3 regions of the Rahnella sp. ATs2 genome follow, and region 3 is predicted to be linked to each of the others. Evidence: predicted binding sites of a transcription regulator. Region 3 holds the regulator's gene; each other region holds the start of a gene.
The links. The regulator Fur, encoded in region 3, represses iron uptake genes when iron is present. The targets are predictions, from matches to a motif close to ATAATAATGAGAACNACTATCAA.
Positions count from the first base shown of each region.

Region 1: the regulator Fur is predicted to act here: its motif matches at 2,360-2,382, upstream of exbB (tol-pal system-associated acyl-CoA thioesterase).
Region 2: the regulator Fur is predicted to act here: its motif matches at 2,818-2,840, upstream of ACJY2G_RS23755 (TonB-dependent siderophore receptor).

Region 1 covers NZ_JBLYPL010000004.1:225,009-229,698, reverse strand. The annotation lists gene garD (galactarate dehydratase) at 1-823, shown strand, start outside; gene exbD (TonB system transport protein ExbD) at 895-1,329, opposite strand; gene exbB (tol-pal system-associated acyl-CoA thioesterase) at 1,339-2,265, opposite strand; gene ACJY2G_RS05590 (TRAP transporter substrate-binding protein) at 2,787-3,764, shown strand; gene ACJY2G_RS05585 (TRAP transporter small permease) at 3,821-4,333, shown strand; gene ACJY2G_RS05580 (TRAP transporter large permease) at 4,346-4,690, shown strand, end outside.
Region 2 covers NZ_JBLYPL010000032.1:27,018-31,707, forward strand. The annotation lists gene ACJY2G_RS23750 (TetR/AcrR family transcriptional regulator) at 1-395, shown strand, start outside; gene ACJY2G_RS23755 (TonB-dependent siderophore receptor) at 550-2,667, opposite strand; partial or broken gene ACJY2G_RS23760 (methyltransferase) at 3,057-3,257, shown strand; gene ACJY2G_RS23765 (glycoside hydrolase family 3 protein) at 3,267-4,690, opposite strand, start outside.
Region 3 covers NZ_JBLYPL010000010.1:172,087-176,776, forward strand. The annotation lists gene ACJY2G_RS13070 (methyl-accepting chemotaxis protein) at 1-1,509, opposite strand, end outside; gene fldA (flavodoxin FldA) at 1,918-2,445, shown strand; gene fur (ferric iron uptake transcriptional regulator) at 2,759-3,214, shown strand; gene chiQ (ChiQ/YbfN family lipoprotein) at 3,398-3,739, opposite strand; gene chiP (chitoporin ChiP) at 3,753-4,690, opposite strand, start outside.

The DNA of each region.
Region 1 (4,690 bases), on a different contig from region 3:
CTTCCAGTCGATGGTGGACGATATCCTCACCGTTGCACAATTCCATCTTGAGCGCCTGAACCGCCGTCAGCGCGAAACCTGTCCGGCGTCTGATCTGGTCGTGGGTACGCAATGTGGCGGCAGCGACGCTTTCTCCGGCGTGACGGCTAACCCGGCAGTCGGTTATGCCTCAGACCTGCTGGTGCGCTGCGGTGCAACCGTGATGTTCTCGGAAGTGACTGAAGTGCGCGACGCCATCCACTTACTGACGCCGCGCGCTGCGGATGTCGAAGTGGGTAAACGCCTGCTGGAAGAAATGGCCTGGTACGATGATTATCTGTCGATGGGACAAACCGACCGCAGCGCCAACCCGTCTCCGGGTAACAAAAAAGGCGGTCTGGCTAACGTGGTGGAAAAAGCGCTCGGCTCGATTGCAAAATCCGGCACCAGCGCAATTTCAGAAGTATTGTCTCCGGGTCAGCGTCCGACCAAAAAAGGCCTGATCTACGCAGCCACGCCTGCCAGTGATTTTGTCTGCGGAACACAGCAACTGGCATCCGGGATTACCGTGCAGGTCTTTACCACCGGACGCGGTACGCCTTACGGCCTGCTGGCGGTGCCGGTGATTAAAATGGCGACCCGCACCACGCTGGCTAACCGCTGGCACGATCTGATGGACATCAACGCCGGTACGATTGCGACCGGCGACGCGACTATCGAAGATGTGGGCTGGGAACTGTTCCACTTCATTCTCGATATCGCCAGCGGGCGCAAGAAAACCTGGTCAGACACCTGGGGCATCCATAATGCGCTGGCGGTATTCAACCCGGCGCCGGTGACCTGAGTTTCGGTTTTACAGATAAACGAAAGGCCAGCATCGCTGGCCTTTTTTGTGCGTCTGATCGGGAGGAAAACTTACTGCGCCGCAGCGGCACCGGTTTGTTCAGCGCCAACCAGTCCGACTTTCAGGTAACCGGCTTTACGCAGGTTATCCATCACTTTCATCAGCGTTTCGTAATCCACCGTCTTATCCGCACGGAAGAAAATCGTGCTCTGCTTATTACCCTGAGTACGTTGATCCAGCATCGAGGTCAGATTATCGCTGTTGACCGGCGTGTCGCCGAGGAACAGTTGTTTGTCTGCTTTCACCGACAGGAAGATCGGTTTCTCCGGACGCGGCTGCTGTTTCGCCGTAGAGGCGGGTAAATCAACCCGCACATCCACGGTCGCCAGCGGTGCGGCCACCATGAAGATGATCAGCAATACCAGCATGACGTCGATGAAAGGCGTGACGTTGATGTCATGCATTTCACCGCTTTCGTCGATATCGTCGTTTAACCGAATAGCCATAATCTGTTCTTACCCTACGCGTAACTGACCTGTCTGACCACGTGGCGCATCGCCTTTGCTGGCAGCCAGATCCAAATCACGACCCTGCAACAGAATAATCTGCGCCGCTACATCGCCAACCTGATGACGGTAAGAGGTAATGGTACGGGCGAAAATGTTGTAGATAACCACGGCAGGAATCGCTGCAACCAGACCGACAGCGGTCGCCAGCAAGGCTTCTGCGATGCCCGGTGCCACGACAGCCAGGTTAGTGGTCTGCGTTTGTGCGATACCGATGAAGCTGTTCATGATGCCCCACACAGTACCGAAAAGGCCGACGAACGGAGAGATTGCCCCGATAGTCGCCAGAATACCGTTGCCACGGCCCATGTAACGACCGGCTGCGCTGACGCGACGCTCAAGGCGGAAACCGGTACGCTCTTTAATCCCGTTGTTGTCGATGGAACCTGCTGACAGCTCGAGCTCATTCTGTGCATCGCGGATCATCTGCGCGCTGATGCTGCTGGCGGCGAAGCTTTCCGCCTGTTCAGCGGCTTCATCCAGTGTACGGACAGAAGACAGCGCATCAAATTCGCGGCGCATACGGCGTTTGCCAGTGAACACTTCAGCACCTTTGCTGAACAGCAACGCCCAGGTGACGACAGAGGCCAGCAGCAGGCCAATCATGACGGTTTTCACCACCGCATCAGCGTGATGATACATGCCCATAACAGACAAATCGGTAGGAATGACAGGCGTCGCTTCGGTCGGAGCCGGTTGCATCACCGGTGCTGGCGTTGCATCACTGGTCGCCGGTGCAGGGGCATCCGCCGCTGCCGGTTGAGATGCTGCAGAATTGACGGCTTGTCCAGCCGGCGTCGCAGGTGCAGCCATCGCGTTGCCGCTTAAGCCAGCAACCAACATCAACGACATCAGTAATGAGGTCGCCTCTTTCATCTTATTGCGAGCCGTTTTCACGCGTCGCCTCCAGCCAGAATCAGTGTGTAGAAGGAATGAATAACGCCGAATGATATCAAAGAAAAAGGCCTAATTGATAGTCGTTCTCATTATTATTTACATTGTCGCGCCTGGAGGCTGGCGTGTCATTGACAGACGACAAGGTTTTTCGTGTTTGCACAAGGGATGAACAATTTAACCTGCGTCACAGTTTCTATAAAAATCACGCGGTAAATCAATCATCTGAGCATCACTATCCAAGTCAAAACAACGTTTTAAATATTAAGCAACACCTTTTTACATTTGTTGCGAGTTTGTGATAACGCTCAAATACCGCGCAGTAAAAAATAGGATAAGGTGCTTACTCAGGCGAAGACCGCATACCGGCACGTCTTGTATCCCTATAATTTAAAAGCTTATTTACGCCTATTTCATAATGAACAGGCCGGACCTTCCGTTCGCTCTGATCGACACTTGCTCCCATTTATCTTTCCCTTACTGAGTACCCTGGAGACAAACTGATGAAAATGCAAAAAGCACTTCTCAGCCTTTGCCTGAGTTCCGCGACCCTCTTATTTACCGCGGGTGTATCCGCACAAACACTGAAGGCCGCCGACGTGCATCCGCAAGGCTATCCAAACGTCGTCGCCGTTCAGCACATGGGCGAAAAGCTGCAAAAGCAAACGGACGGACGCCTCGAAATCAAAACGTTCCCTGGCGGTGTTCTGGGAGATGAAAAGCAGGAAATTGAACAGGCACAGCTTGGCGCGCTGGATATTATCCGCGTATCGATGACGCCGGTTGCCTCGATTTTACCGGAGATAAACGTCTTCACCCTGCCCTATATATTCCGCGATGAAGACCACATGCACAAAGTGCTCGACGGTCAGATTGGTAAAGAAATCGGCGACAAAATCACCAACAACCCGAACTCCCGTCTGGTATTCCTCGGCTGGATGGACGGCGGCACGCGCAACCTGATCACCAAAGAGCCGGTGGTGAAACCGGAAGATTTGCACGGCATGAAAATCCGCGTACAAGGCAGCCCGATTGCGCTGGCGACGCTGAAAGCCATGGGCGCTAACCCGGTGGCGATGGGCGTCAGTGAAGTGTTCAGCGGCATGCAGACCGGGGTTATCGACGGTACCGAAAACAACCCACCGACGTTTGTCGCCCACAACTATCTGCCGGTGGTAAAAAACTACACCTACAGCCGTCACTTCATCATTCCGGAGCTGTTCCTGTATTCAAAGGTGAAATGGGACAAACTGAAACCGGAAGACCAGCAGTTAATCCTCAAACTGGCGAAAGAAGCACAGGACGAGCAACGCGAACTGTGGAAAGCCTATAACGAGAAAGCGCTGGCAACGATGAAAGCAGGCGGCGTGAAATTCCAGGAGATCGACCCTGCGACTTATGTCAAAGCCACGCAATCCGTGCGCGATGAATTCGGCAAAGACCATCAGGAACTGATGCAGCAAATCGCTGACGTTCAGTAAACCCTGACTCCGGCAGCCTGCGGGCTGCCTCTTTATGATCTTTCGCCGGGGGATTTATGGTCTCGAGTTATCACACCCTGATGGACATTCTTTACCGCTGCGCGATGTGGCTCGCCGGTATTGCGTTACTGCTGATGGTCGCGGTGATCCCGGTTGGGATCTTCGCCCGCTACGTGATGAACAGCGCCCTGTCGTGGCCGGAGCCGATTGCGATTATGTGCATGGTGACGTTCACCTTTATCGGTGCCGCCGTCAGTTACCGCGCCGGTTCGCACATTGTGGTGGCGATGGTCACCGACCGTCTGCCGCCTGCGCTGAAAAAATTCTCCGCCCTGCTGGCTGACCTGATGATGCTGGCGATCAGCGTGTTTATTTTCTGGTACAGCCTGCAATTGTGCAGCGAACTCTGGCAACAACCGGTGGCGGAATTCCCGCTGCTGACCGCCGGACAGACCTATCTGCCGCTGCCCATAGGTTCTGCGCTGACGCTGTTATTCATCATTGAGCAGATCGTTGCCGGCCCGCAGCACCAGCGGCCTGTAGTGATGCTGGGCAATTCTGACGCCTGACCGGAGCCTGTTATGGATGCATTAATCTTGTTGTTAACGCTGGCGGTGATGCTGGCGATTGGCGTGCCGGTCGCTTACGCCGTCGGGCTGAGCGCGCTGGCGGGAGCCTGGTGGATTGACCTGCCGTTTGAAGCGCTGATGATCCAGCTGACCAACGGCGTGAATAAGTTCTCTCTGCTGGCGATCCCGTTCTTTATTCTGGCGGGCGCGATCATGGCCGAAGGAGGGATCGCCCGCAGGCTGGTCAGTTTTGCCTACATCTTTGTCGGGTTTATCCGCGGCGGACTGTCGCTGGTGAATATCGTCGCCTCGACCTTTTTTGGCGCGATTTCCGGGTCCTCGGTAGCAGACACTGCA
Region 2 (4,690 bases), on a different contig from region 3:
TTAATCAGGTGATGGCGCGCTGGGATAAAGATAATCAGGGGCTGACCGCACAGCAGCAACTGGCGGGGTATATCGATTTCTATCTGTCGCCATGGCACCGTGATAACCGTGCGCAGGGCTGCCCGGTTTCAGCGCTGGCCTCGGAAACACCCCGTATGCCGGCAGCTTGCCAGGCGGAGTTTGCGCGGGGAATCGAACGGATCCGCGGGATGATTTTACGTCAGCTGACAGAGATGGGCGTTGGTGATCCAAAAACCACGGCGATTTCTGTCAGTGCAGAACTGATGGGCAGCTTGTCGCTGGCACGTTGCGAACCGGATCGTGAAGCTTCGGATGCGTTGCTGGAAAATGCGCGGAAGACGGTGAAAGCGCGGCTGAATTTGCCGGAAGAATAAACTCTCAGAATCGCTCCCTCCCCTGCGATGGGGAGGGTTGGGGTGGGGTATTAAGTTCTAAATCAAAAAGTTAAGGTTTTCTTAAACAAGGTGTTAGCCCTTAAAACCCCCTCCCAGCCTCCCCCTTCGCAGGGGGAGGAGCTGAAAAAATCTATCAGAAATCATAACCTACTGTAGCAACCACAGTACGTTCCTGACCCCAGTAGCAATAGCTGGTGCCGTAACAGGCCGCGACATATTTCTTGTCGAACAGGTTGTTGGCATTCAGCTGCACATACGCGCCTTTCAGCTGCGGATTAAACTGCACCAGATTCATACGCAGGGACGCATCAACCAGCGTGGCGGAAGGCATGTGACGGGTGTTTTCGTTATCCGCCCATTGTGTGCCGATGTAGCGCACGCCCGCACCCATATCCACACCAATCGGCGTGTTGTACTGACCCCAGATGGACGCCATTTGTTTTGGCGTCACATACGGCGTGTTGCCGTTGTTTTCGGCGGCATCACGGATACGCACTTTGTTATAGGTATAACCGGCCATCACGTTGAAGCGTTCGGTAACCTGCTTCTTGGCTTCCAGCTCCAGACCCTGTGAACGGATTTTCCCTGCCGGCTCGTAATAGCTGCCGACCACCACGCGGTTACCCACGTCTTTTTGCGTCAGATCATACAACGCCGCGCTGTACATATCGGACGTGCCGACCGGCTGGTATTTGATACCGGCTTCGTATTGTTCGCTCTGCATCGGTTTCAGCAGGGTGCCATCAGCACCCGGCAGGGCAGATGGGGTCATCGCCTGACTGTAGCTGACGTACGGAGAAATCCCGCTGTCGAAGGCGTACAGCAGGGAAGCGCGGCTGCTGAAGTGTTCATCTTTACGTTCGCTGTTACTCTGCGTGCCGTAAATGCTTTCGTAGCTGCGGCTGGACGTTTTCAGCGTGTCGTAACGGCCTGACAGGGTCAGATACCACTTGTTCCAGCTCATTTCATCTTGCAGATAAGTGCCCATCTGCTCATAACGGTTTTTACCGCGTGAATGGCTGTAATAATCCAGTGCATCGCCGCCCACACCGGTGTACGGGTTAAGTGGCTCAGCGGTGGCACCATCAGATTTCACGTCGTTGACAAAGTGGGAATAATCAAAGCCCAGAACCACTTTATGTGCCAGTTCGCCAGTGGCGAAATCGGCTTCCAGCTGGTTGTCGATAGCAAACGTATCCAGAGACGATTTCTCACCGGAATAGTAGCGATTCATCAGCGTACGGTCTGCGTTCCAGCCAGCCTGATACACCTGATCCAGTTCGGTATTGGAATGGGTGTAGTTGGCGTTCTGGCGGAATGACCATATGTCGTTAAACGCGTGCTGGAATTCGTAGCTGTAGATCTGCTCCCAGCGTTTGAACTGGTTGCGGGTGGTTTCGCCATCGAAGAAACCACGGCTCAGTTTCTGACCGTACAGGCTGCCGTCGGCAGGCACTGCGGCGTGATAACCGCCGGACGGATCTTTTTGCAGATAAGCCCGCAGTAACAGGGAGGTGTTTTCATCCGGCGTCCACAGTAATTGCGGAGAAATCGCGTAACGCTCTTCACGCTGGTGATCGTACTGCGTGTCACTGCTGCGGGTCATACCGGTCAGGCGGAATGCCAGCTGATCGTTGATCGCGTTAGTGTAATCGAACGCGCCGCCTTTGGTGTTTTGTGTACCACCGGAAAGCTGGAAGTGACCTTCTTCAGCAAACTGCGGGCGCTTGGTGGTTTCCATCACCACACCGCCGGGAATGCTCTGGCCGTAAAGCGCAGAAGACGGGCCTTTCACCACATCAATACGTTCGAGGAACCACGGATCAACCTGAATGGAGTTATAAGTTGCGCCATCGCTGAGAATACGCAGGCCATCAAGGAAGGTGTTGTTGACGTCACCGCCGTGGAAACCGCGCAGGGAAATTGTGTCATAACGCGTTGCGCCACCGGCAAAGTTGGTGAAGACGCCGGGCGTATAGTTCAGTGCAGCGTTCACCGTGGTGGCGTTCTGGTCCGTCATTTGCTGACGGGTCACGACAGACACGGCCTGACCGGTAGTGATCAGCGGCTGATCCGTTTTGGTCGCGCTTTTACTGGTTTTTGCACTGTAACCCTGCGTCGGGGCATCTGCGGTATCAGCAGGTGCGGCTTTGACAACCACCGTATCTTCGGCAGCCATTGATGCAGCCGGAACGGCCAGCGCCATGGCGCACATAAGCACCGAGCGTTTGAGGGGAAAAGCCAACAACATATTCATATTCCCTATAAATAACCTGATAAATCATCAGGTGATTAATTGATGCGTGTGAAATAGACCCAAAAAGCCAACAGGGTTCCGCGCGAAAGACGTGGTGCAATAACGCGGTATGGCTTAACGAAAACGAGACGAATGTTAAACTTAATGATAATTGTTATCATTATTATTTTACAAATTCACGGGGGGTTTCTTCTAAAAGTGTGAACTGGCGCAGGTTTATCATGATGAAAAGCAGGGTCTTTTTGATTGTTTTACGAACAACCTTACTCAGGCAATGGATATCGGATGTGCCTGCCGAATCGCCAAATGTGAAGGATTCCCTTGAAAACGCAGACAAAACCGCAGTTACGGATTAGCTTTAAGAGTGAGTTTTTTAAAATCGAAGAAGTTCACGACCGAGATCGGGAAATAATGCAGTGAGAGACGGCGCGGTGGTCGATCCCCGTAGCGACGACGCCCGTGTACAAGGCGTTCGCCGCTATATTGAGATGATTGAGCAGGAACCCCGCTTATCTGCCACCGCGCTGCAAACCGTCGGCAGCAAAGGCTGGGACGGTTTTGTGCTGGCGAGGGTAGTCAGCTAAACGCAGGCGTTAACGTGCCAGACCAAAGCCAATGTCAAACAGCGGGTTTTCGCTGTCATGCGGCATATCCGACTGTTGTTTAAGCACGGCTTCCATCGATGACGGCAGCTCGAACGGCAGTTTGCCGGTATAAGCTTCGCTGCTGGTCAGACGGCTAAACAGCACCGCATCGCTGACGCCGAAATTACCGATCACCGCTTTTGCTTTGTCATTCACGTTGGTCAGAATGGCAGGGCGGTCGAGGTACACCGTGACCACCGTGGGTACCGCTTTGCTGGCTTTTACGATGGCCTGATAATCGGCATTGTCATCGGTAAAGGCCAGTGAACCTTCATGGTGGCGCTTGCCGAAGAACCACTGTTTATGCGGTTGTTCATAAGGTGCATGAGCGCGGATCAGCGCGACATCAGCTTTTTCCAGCGCATTCACCACTGTGAAACCTGCGGCCTGTGCGGCTTTCGGTTCGATACCATACAGCCACACTTTTTTGCCTTTTTTCAGCGGTAACAGGTCACCGGTATTTTGCAGTAAAACAAGGGAGTGACGTTGCGCCGCATCGGCTTCTTTCTGCCAGTCTGCGCGTCCGACGGTTTTTACCGCTTTCTGAGGATCCACAAACGGATTTTCAAACAGTCCTGTGCGGAATTTTTGCTCAAGGATGCGCACCACGGATTCATCCAGCCGCTGCTGTGTCAGCTGGTTTTCGTTGACCGCATTCACCAGGAGTTGGGAGTCAGTCACGCCGCCAAACTGATCCACACCGGCCTTCACCGCTTTGACGAAACGCTGCTGTGGCGTCAGGTTTTCAACGCCCCAGGACATACCGCCGGGGACCGGTTCTTTGCCTTCCGGCGAACCGTTCAGGCATTCGTCTTCGCAGTTGCTGGTGATCAACCAGTCGCTGAGGATCACCCCTTTGAAACCATACTGACCGCGCAGGATATCCGTCAGTAACTGATGGCTGAATCCGGCACCGACCTGTTCAAGCGGTTTGCCTTCAAAGGATGCATTTTTCAAAATGGAATAGGTGGGCATGACGCTGGCGACATTGGCTTCGAAAGCGCCGGTAAACGGATAGATGTGCTCTTTGAGATTATTGCCCGGAAACACGGCATTCTTGCCGTAGACGTTGTGGCTGTCGTAGCCGTTCTCCGCCGCACCGTACCCGACCCAGTGCTTCACCACCGAAATCACGCTGCCCTGATTCAGGCCATCGCCGCCATTTTGCATCCCTTCGATGTAGCCGCGCACCATGTTATGCACCCGCGCCGGGTCTTCACCGAAAGTGCCACTGATCCGCGCCCAGCGCGGTTCTGTTGCCAGATCGGCCTGCGGAGAAAGTGCCTCGCGAATGCCGACGGCCAGATATTCCTGACGGACGATATCGGCGTAGCGGCGGGTGAGTTTTTCATTGCCAATTGCTGCCAGCCCTA
Region 3 (4,690 bases):
CTGTTCTTCCAGAGAAACCGCAGCCTGCGATGCCTCTTCAACCAGCGAGGCGTTCTGCTGCGTCACACTGTCCATCTGAGTGATCGCCACCGCCACCTGGCCGATGCCTTTGCTTTGCTCATCAGATGCCGAAGCAATTTCCGCCATGATATCGGTGACATGCGTAATTGAGCGCACCACTTCATTCATCGTCAGACCGGCGTTTTCAACCAGTTTTGAACCGCTGTCGACGCGGGAAACCGATTCACTGATCAGGGATTCGATTTCTTTCGCCGCCTGGGCGCTGCGCTGTGCCAGATTGCGCACTTCGCTGGCGACCACCGCAAATCCACGCCCCTGTTCGCCCGCACGTGCGGCTTCAACTGCGGCGTTCAGCGCCAGAATGTTGGTCTGGAAAGCAATGCTGTTGATGACCGACGTAATTTCAGCAATTTTCTTTGAGCTGCCGGAAATGTCTTTCATGGTACTGACCACGTCCGCCACAATATTTCCGCCCTTCTGCGCTGTGCCGGAGGCTTCAATCACCAGCTGGCTGGCGTGATGTGCGTTATCGGCATTGTGTTTCACCGTCGCTGTCAGTTCTTCCATGCTGGCTGCGGTTTCTTCCAGAGCAGAAGCCTGTTCTTCGGTACGCGAAGACAAGTCATTATTCCCTGCTGAAATTTCCGATGCGCCCTGATAGATATGGTTAGTACAGTTACGGATCGTCTGCACCGTATTCACCAGACTCGCCTGCATCACATTCAGCAGCGGGATCAGTTTACCGGCGCAGTTTTTACCGAACTCTTCCATATACTGCGTCAGGTCACCGCTGGCGATCACCGCGAACTGATCGCGGATTTTATCCAGCGGTTTCACCAGCGCCATCACCAGATAGCGGTCGGTCAGCAGCAACAGGATCAAACCAATACCAAATGCGCTCAGCTGGATCACTTTGCTCATGTAGGTCAGATGATTGGATTCATTTTGTGCGGCCTGAAAATCAACTGCAATCTGGCTGCTGACTTTTTCCATTGATGAACCAAAAGTGCGGCTCAGCGCCGGAACCGTGGTGTTGGCTAACTGGTTATAGGTGTCGATATTCTTACTGCTGGCAGCATTGAATAACGGCGTAACGCCCTGTGTCAGCAGGTTTTCCCAGCTGGTCTGCAGTTCCTGAATGGCTGATTCTTCCAGGCCCGGATGGGGTACTGATTTAAAATCAGCCAGCGCCTGAGTCAGTCCATCAAGAGATTGTTTGGCGCTGTCAAAAATTTCAGGGCCCTTTGACGGGTCAGCCTGAAGCTGTGCAACCGCACGACTCAGACGCGTCACGGTACGGAAATACTGATCGTTACCTTTGCTGATCAGCGTCATGTTGTTGACCAGTTCGGTACTGTTCCTGGTATTTTGCGTTAATGTGCCAAGTGATGTGACGGTATAAAGGGAAACACCGGCCCACATCACGCAGAAGATGCCAAGAATGGTTAATAAAGCGGCCCTGATGGTAATATTTTTTAAAAACTGCACGATATGCCTCTCTCGAAACAGGACTGTTTCTGGTCTGAGGATTGACGGGGATGCGGAGAATCAAAACAGGTAACCAGCAGGCTTACGCCCCCGGACATGTTTGAACACCTCTCCGGGCATCGATTTCTTTATTATGTTGAGATTGCTCTCGCATCATCTATCGGCGGGACATGCGTAAACTTAAGGAAGGAGCCGGTTTATTTCTTCACTTTGCTTATGACCTCAGGAACCCTGTGGTTGATAAGCACACGATGGCGATAACACTTTAAAATATTGCCCGATAAACTTATTCCCCAGTTAAGAAGGCGAGCAGAAGCATATTCTCCGCCTCGCGAGTTTGGTATCATCTTCGCTATTATTGCCTGCAATGCAGGGCACTTCATTTAGAACAAGAGGTTAGATAATCTTATGGCCGTTGTAGGTATCTTCTTTGGATCCGATACAGGTAACACCGAAAACATCGCTAAAATGATCCAGAAACAATTGGGTAAAGATGTGGCTGAGGTGCATGACATTGCGAAGAGCAGCAAAGAGGATCTGGAAAAATTCGATATTTTGCTGATCGGAATTCCAACCTGGTATTACGGTGAAGCGCAGTGTGACTGGGATGACTTTTTCCCGTCGCTCGAAGAGATAGATTTTGAAGGTAAGCTGGTTGCCCTGTTTGGCTGCGGCGATCAGGAAGACTATGCCGAGTATTTCTGCGATGCACTGGGTACCGTGCGCGATATCATTGAGCCACGCGGCGCAGTGATTGTCGGACACTGGCCAACTGAAGGTTACCACTTTGAAGCATCCAAAGGCCTGGCAGATGATAAGCACTTCATCGGACTGGCAATTGACGAAGACCGTCAGCCGGAACTGACCGCTGAACGTGTTGATGCGTGGGTGAAACAGATCACAGAAGAACTCAGCCTTTCAGAAATTATCGGCTAAAACCCTGTTGGCCCTGAGGATTTATTCTACAATTGAAGGGCCAAACTATTACTGAAATTAACAATTTAACCGCTACAAAATTGTAACTTTCGGTCGTATCAAGGTACACTGAGTTCATCTGTTTTTTCTATCGATCAAGTCGTTGCATTATTAGTGTGACAGGCAATTTGTGATCTTTATTAACAGGCTGTCGTTTACGAGAATGGGCACACTTCCCTTAAACGAAGAACAGTAAACGAACAATTTTGTGCCGCCGATGCCACAGGCTGCATGCCTCAACTTGATTAGCACATAGTAACAGGACTGAATCCGCATGACTGACAACAACACCGCACTGAAGAAAGCCGGCTTAAAAGTCACGCTTCCGCGCCTCAAAATCCTGGAAGTGCTGCAAGCGCCGGAAGGTCATCACGTTAGTGCGGAAGATCTGTACAAGCAACTGATTGATATGGGCGAAGAAATTGGTCTGGCCACGGTTTATCGTGTTCTGAACCAGTTTGATGATGCTGGTATCGTCACCCGTCATAACTTCGAAGGCGGCAAGTCCGTATTCGAACTGACTCAGCAACATCACCACGATCACCTGATCTGCCTGGATTGCGGTCGTGTGATTGAATTCCGTGACGAATATATTGAAGGTCGTCAGCGTGAGATTGCTAAAAAACATGGCATCAAACTGACCAACCACAGTCTGTACCTGTACGGCCACTGTGAAGCAGGCGACTGCCGTGAAGATGAATCTTTGCACAATGACAAACCTGCGCATTAATTTGCACAGCTTCGATTGTCGCAAATGTTCTAAATAAACTAACCGCTGGAAAGCGGTTTTTTTATGTCTGCCTCTCACCCCGAACACAGACGCCGCTTGCCGACGTAAAAAACCCCGGCAAGCCGGGGTTTCGCTTTTGATAATGATGATTTTGCCAGCTAAGGCTTTTACAAAAATCTGCTATTAGTTCGCCATTGCAGGCGCGTTATTGGATGTGATTTCCTGCCAGATTTTACCGCAATCCGCCGCATATGCCTGACCATCACCGGTTTTGCGCGCCGTCAGACAGCGCTGGTAATCCAGCACGCGAACTGTTTCCTGTTCCGCAAATTTCTGGTGTGTTTTTTCCTGTTTCAGCTTGTTCAGCAACACCTGACAGGATGCCAGTTTGTCCGGATTACCTTCTGAAGAATTAATACACGCGCGGTAGTCTTCACGCGTTTGCGAAATCTGTGCCTGATCGGCGGTAGGCGCACAGCCTGCCAGCAGAACAGCCGATACCGCCATCATCAGTAATTTATTCATCGACATAACGACCTCAGAAAATAGTGAATGGAGCAATAACGATGAATTTCACGTCTTTTTCATCCTGGAATATGTTGCCGTAACCCCCGCCCCAGCTCGGAATATCCGAGTGGTTGTCGTACTGGGTGTAATGCAGTTTGAACAGTGTCCCCTTCGCGCGGCCTTCCTGAATGGTGTAAAGCGCATCCAGGCTCCAGGCGCTCTCTTTCAGACGCTGGCTCTGGTCATAAGCGGCGTTGGTACTCGGTTTGGCGTCCCACGCGTAAACGTAAGAACCCCCGACGGCAAAGCCCGGCAGATCCCATTTCGCCAGATCGTAAAGTACGCCGGCGTACACCGCTTTCTCGCCGTTGGCGTTGAAGTCCGAACGGTTATCCCACCACACGTCAAGACGACCGTTGGAGGAGGAATACGTCGGGGTCATACGTTGCAGGAAGTAGCCCTGATTACCTTCCGCTTTGACCATCGTACCTTCCAGCCGCCAGTTAAACTGACCAGTGGTGTAACCGAAAGTCAGCGCCTGCAACCAGGCCATCCCGTCATACAAGCTGTTCGGATCGTTCTTATTGCTGATGCGATCTTCCGCACCGTAGAACTGGTAGCTGGTGGTCAGCGGATTGCCCATCAGATCGATTTTGTAAGACGCTTTGGCAAAATACTGATCGACGTAACTTTCAGCCTGACCAAAAGCGCCTTCCAGCACAAAGTCGTTTTTGAAGTCGTATTTCGCTCCAAGAGAGTGGATGTATGAAACGCCCGTTTTCTTATCGTTCTGGCGGAAATCATCCATTTCCAGATGCCACGGAGATTTATATTCATCCGCCCACATGTAGGAGAAACTCAATTCTCCCGGATCACCGAAATCGTGCTTGTAGCCCGCTTCCGCACCGCGGTAAGTTCCCGGCATGAAGCTCCAGTGCGGTGCAATCAGTGTCTGGCCCGTTGGCTGGA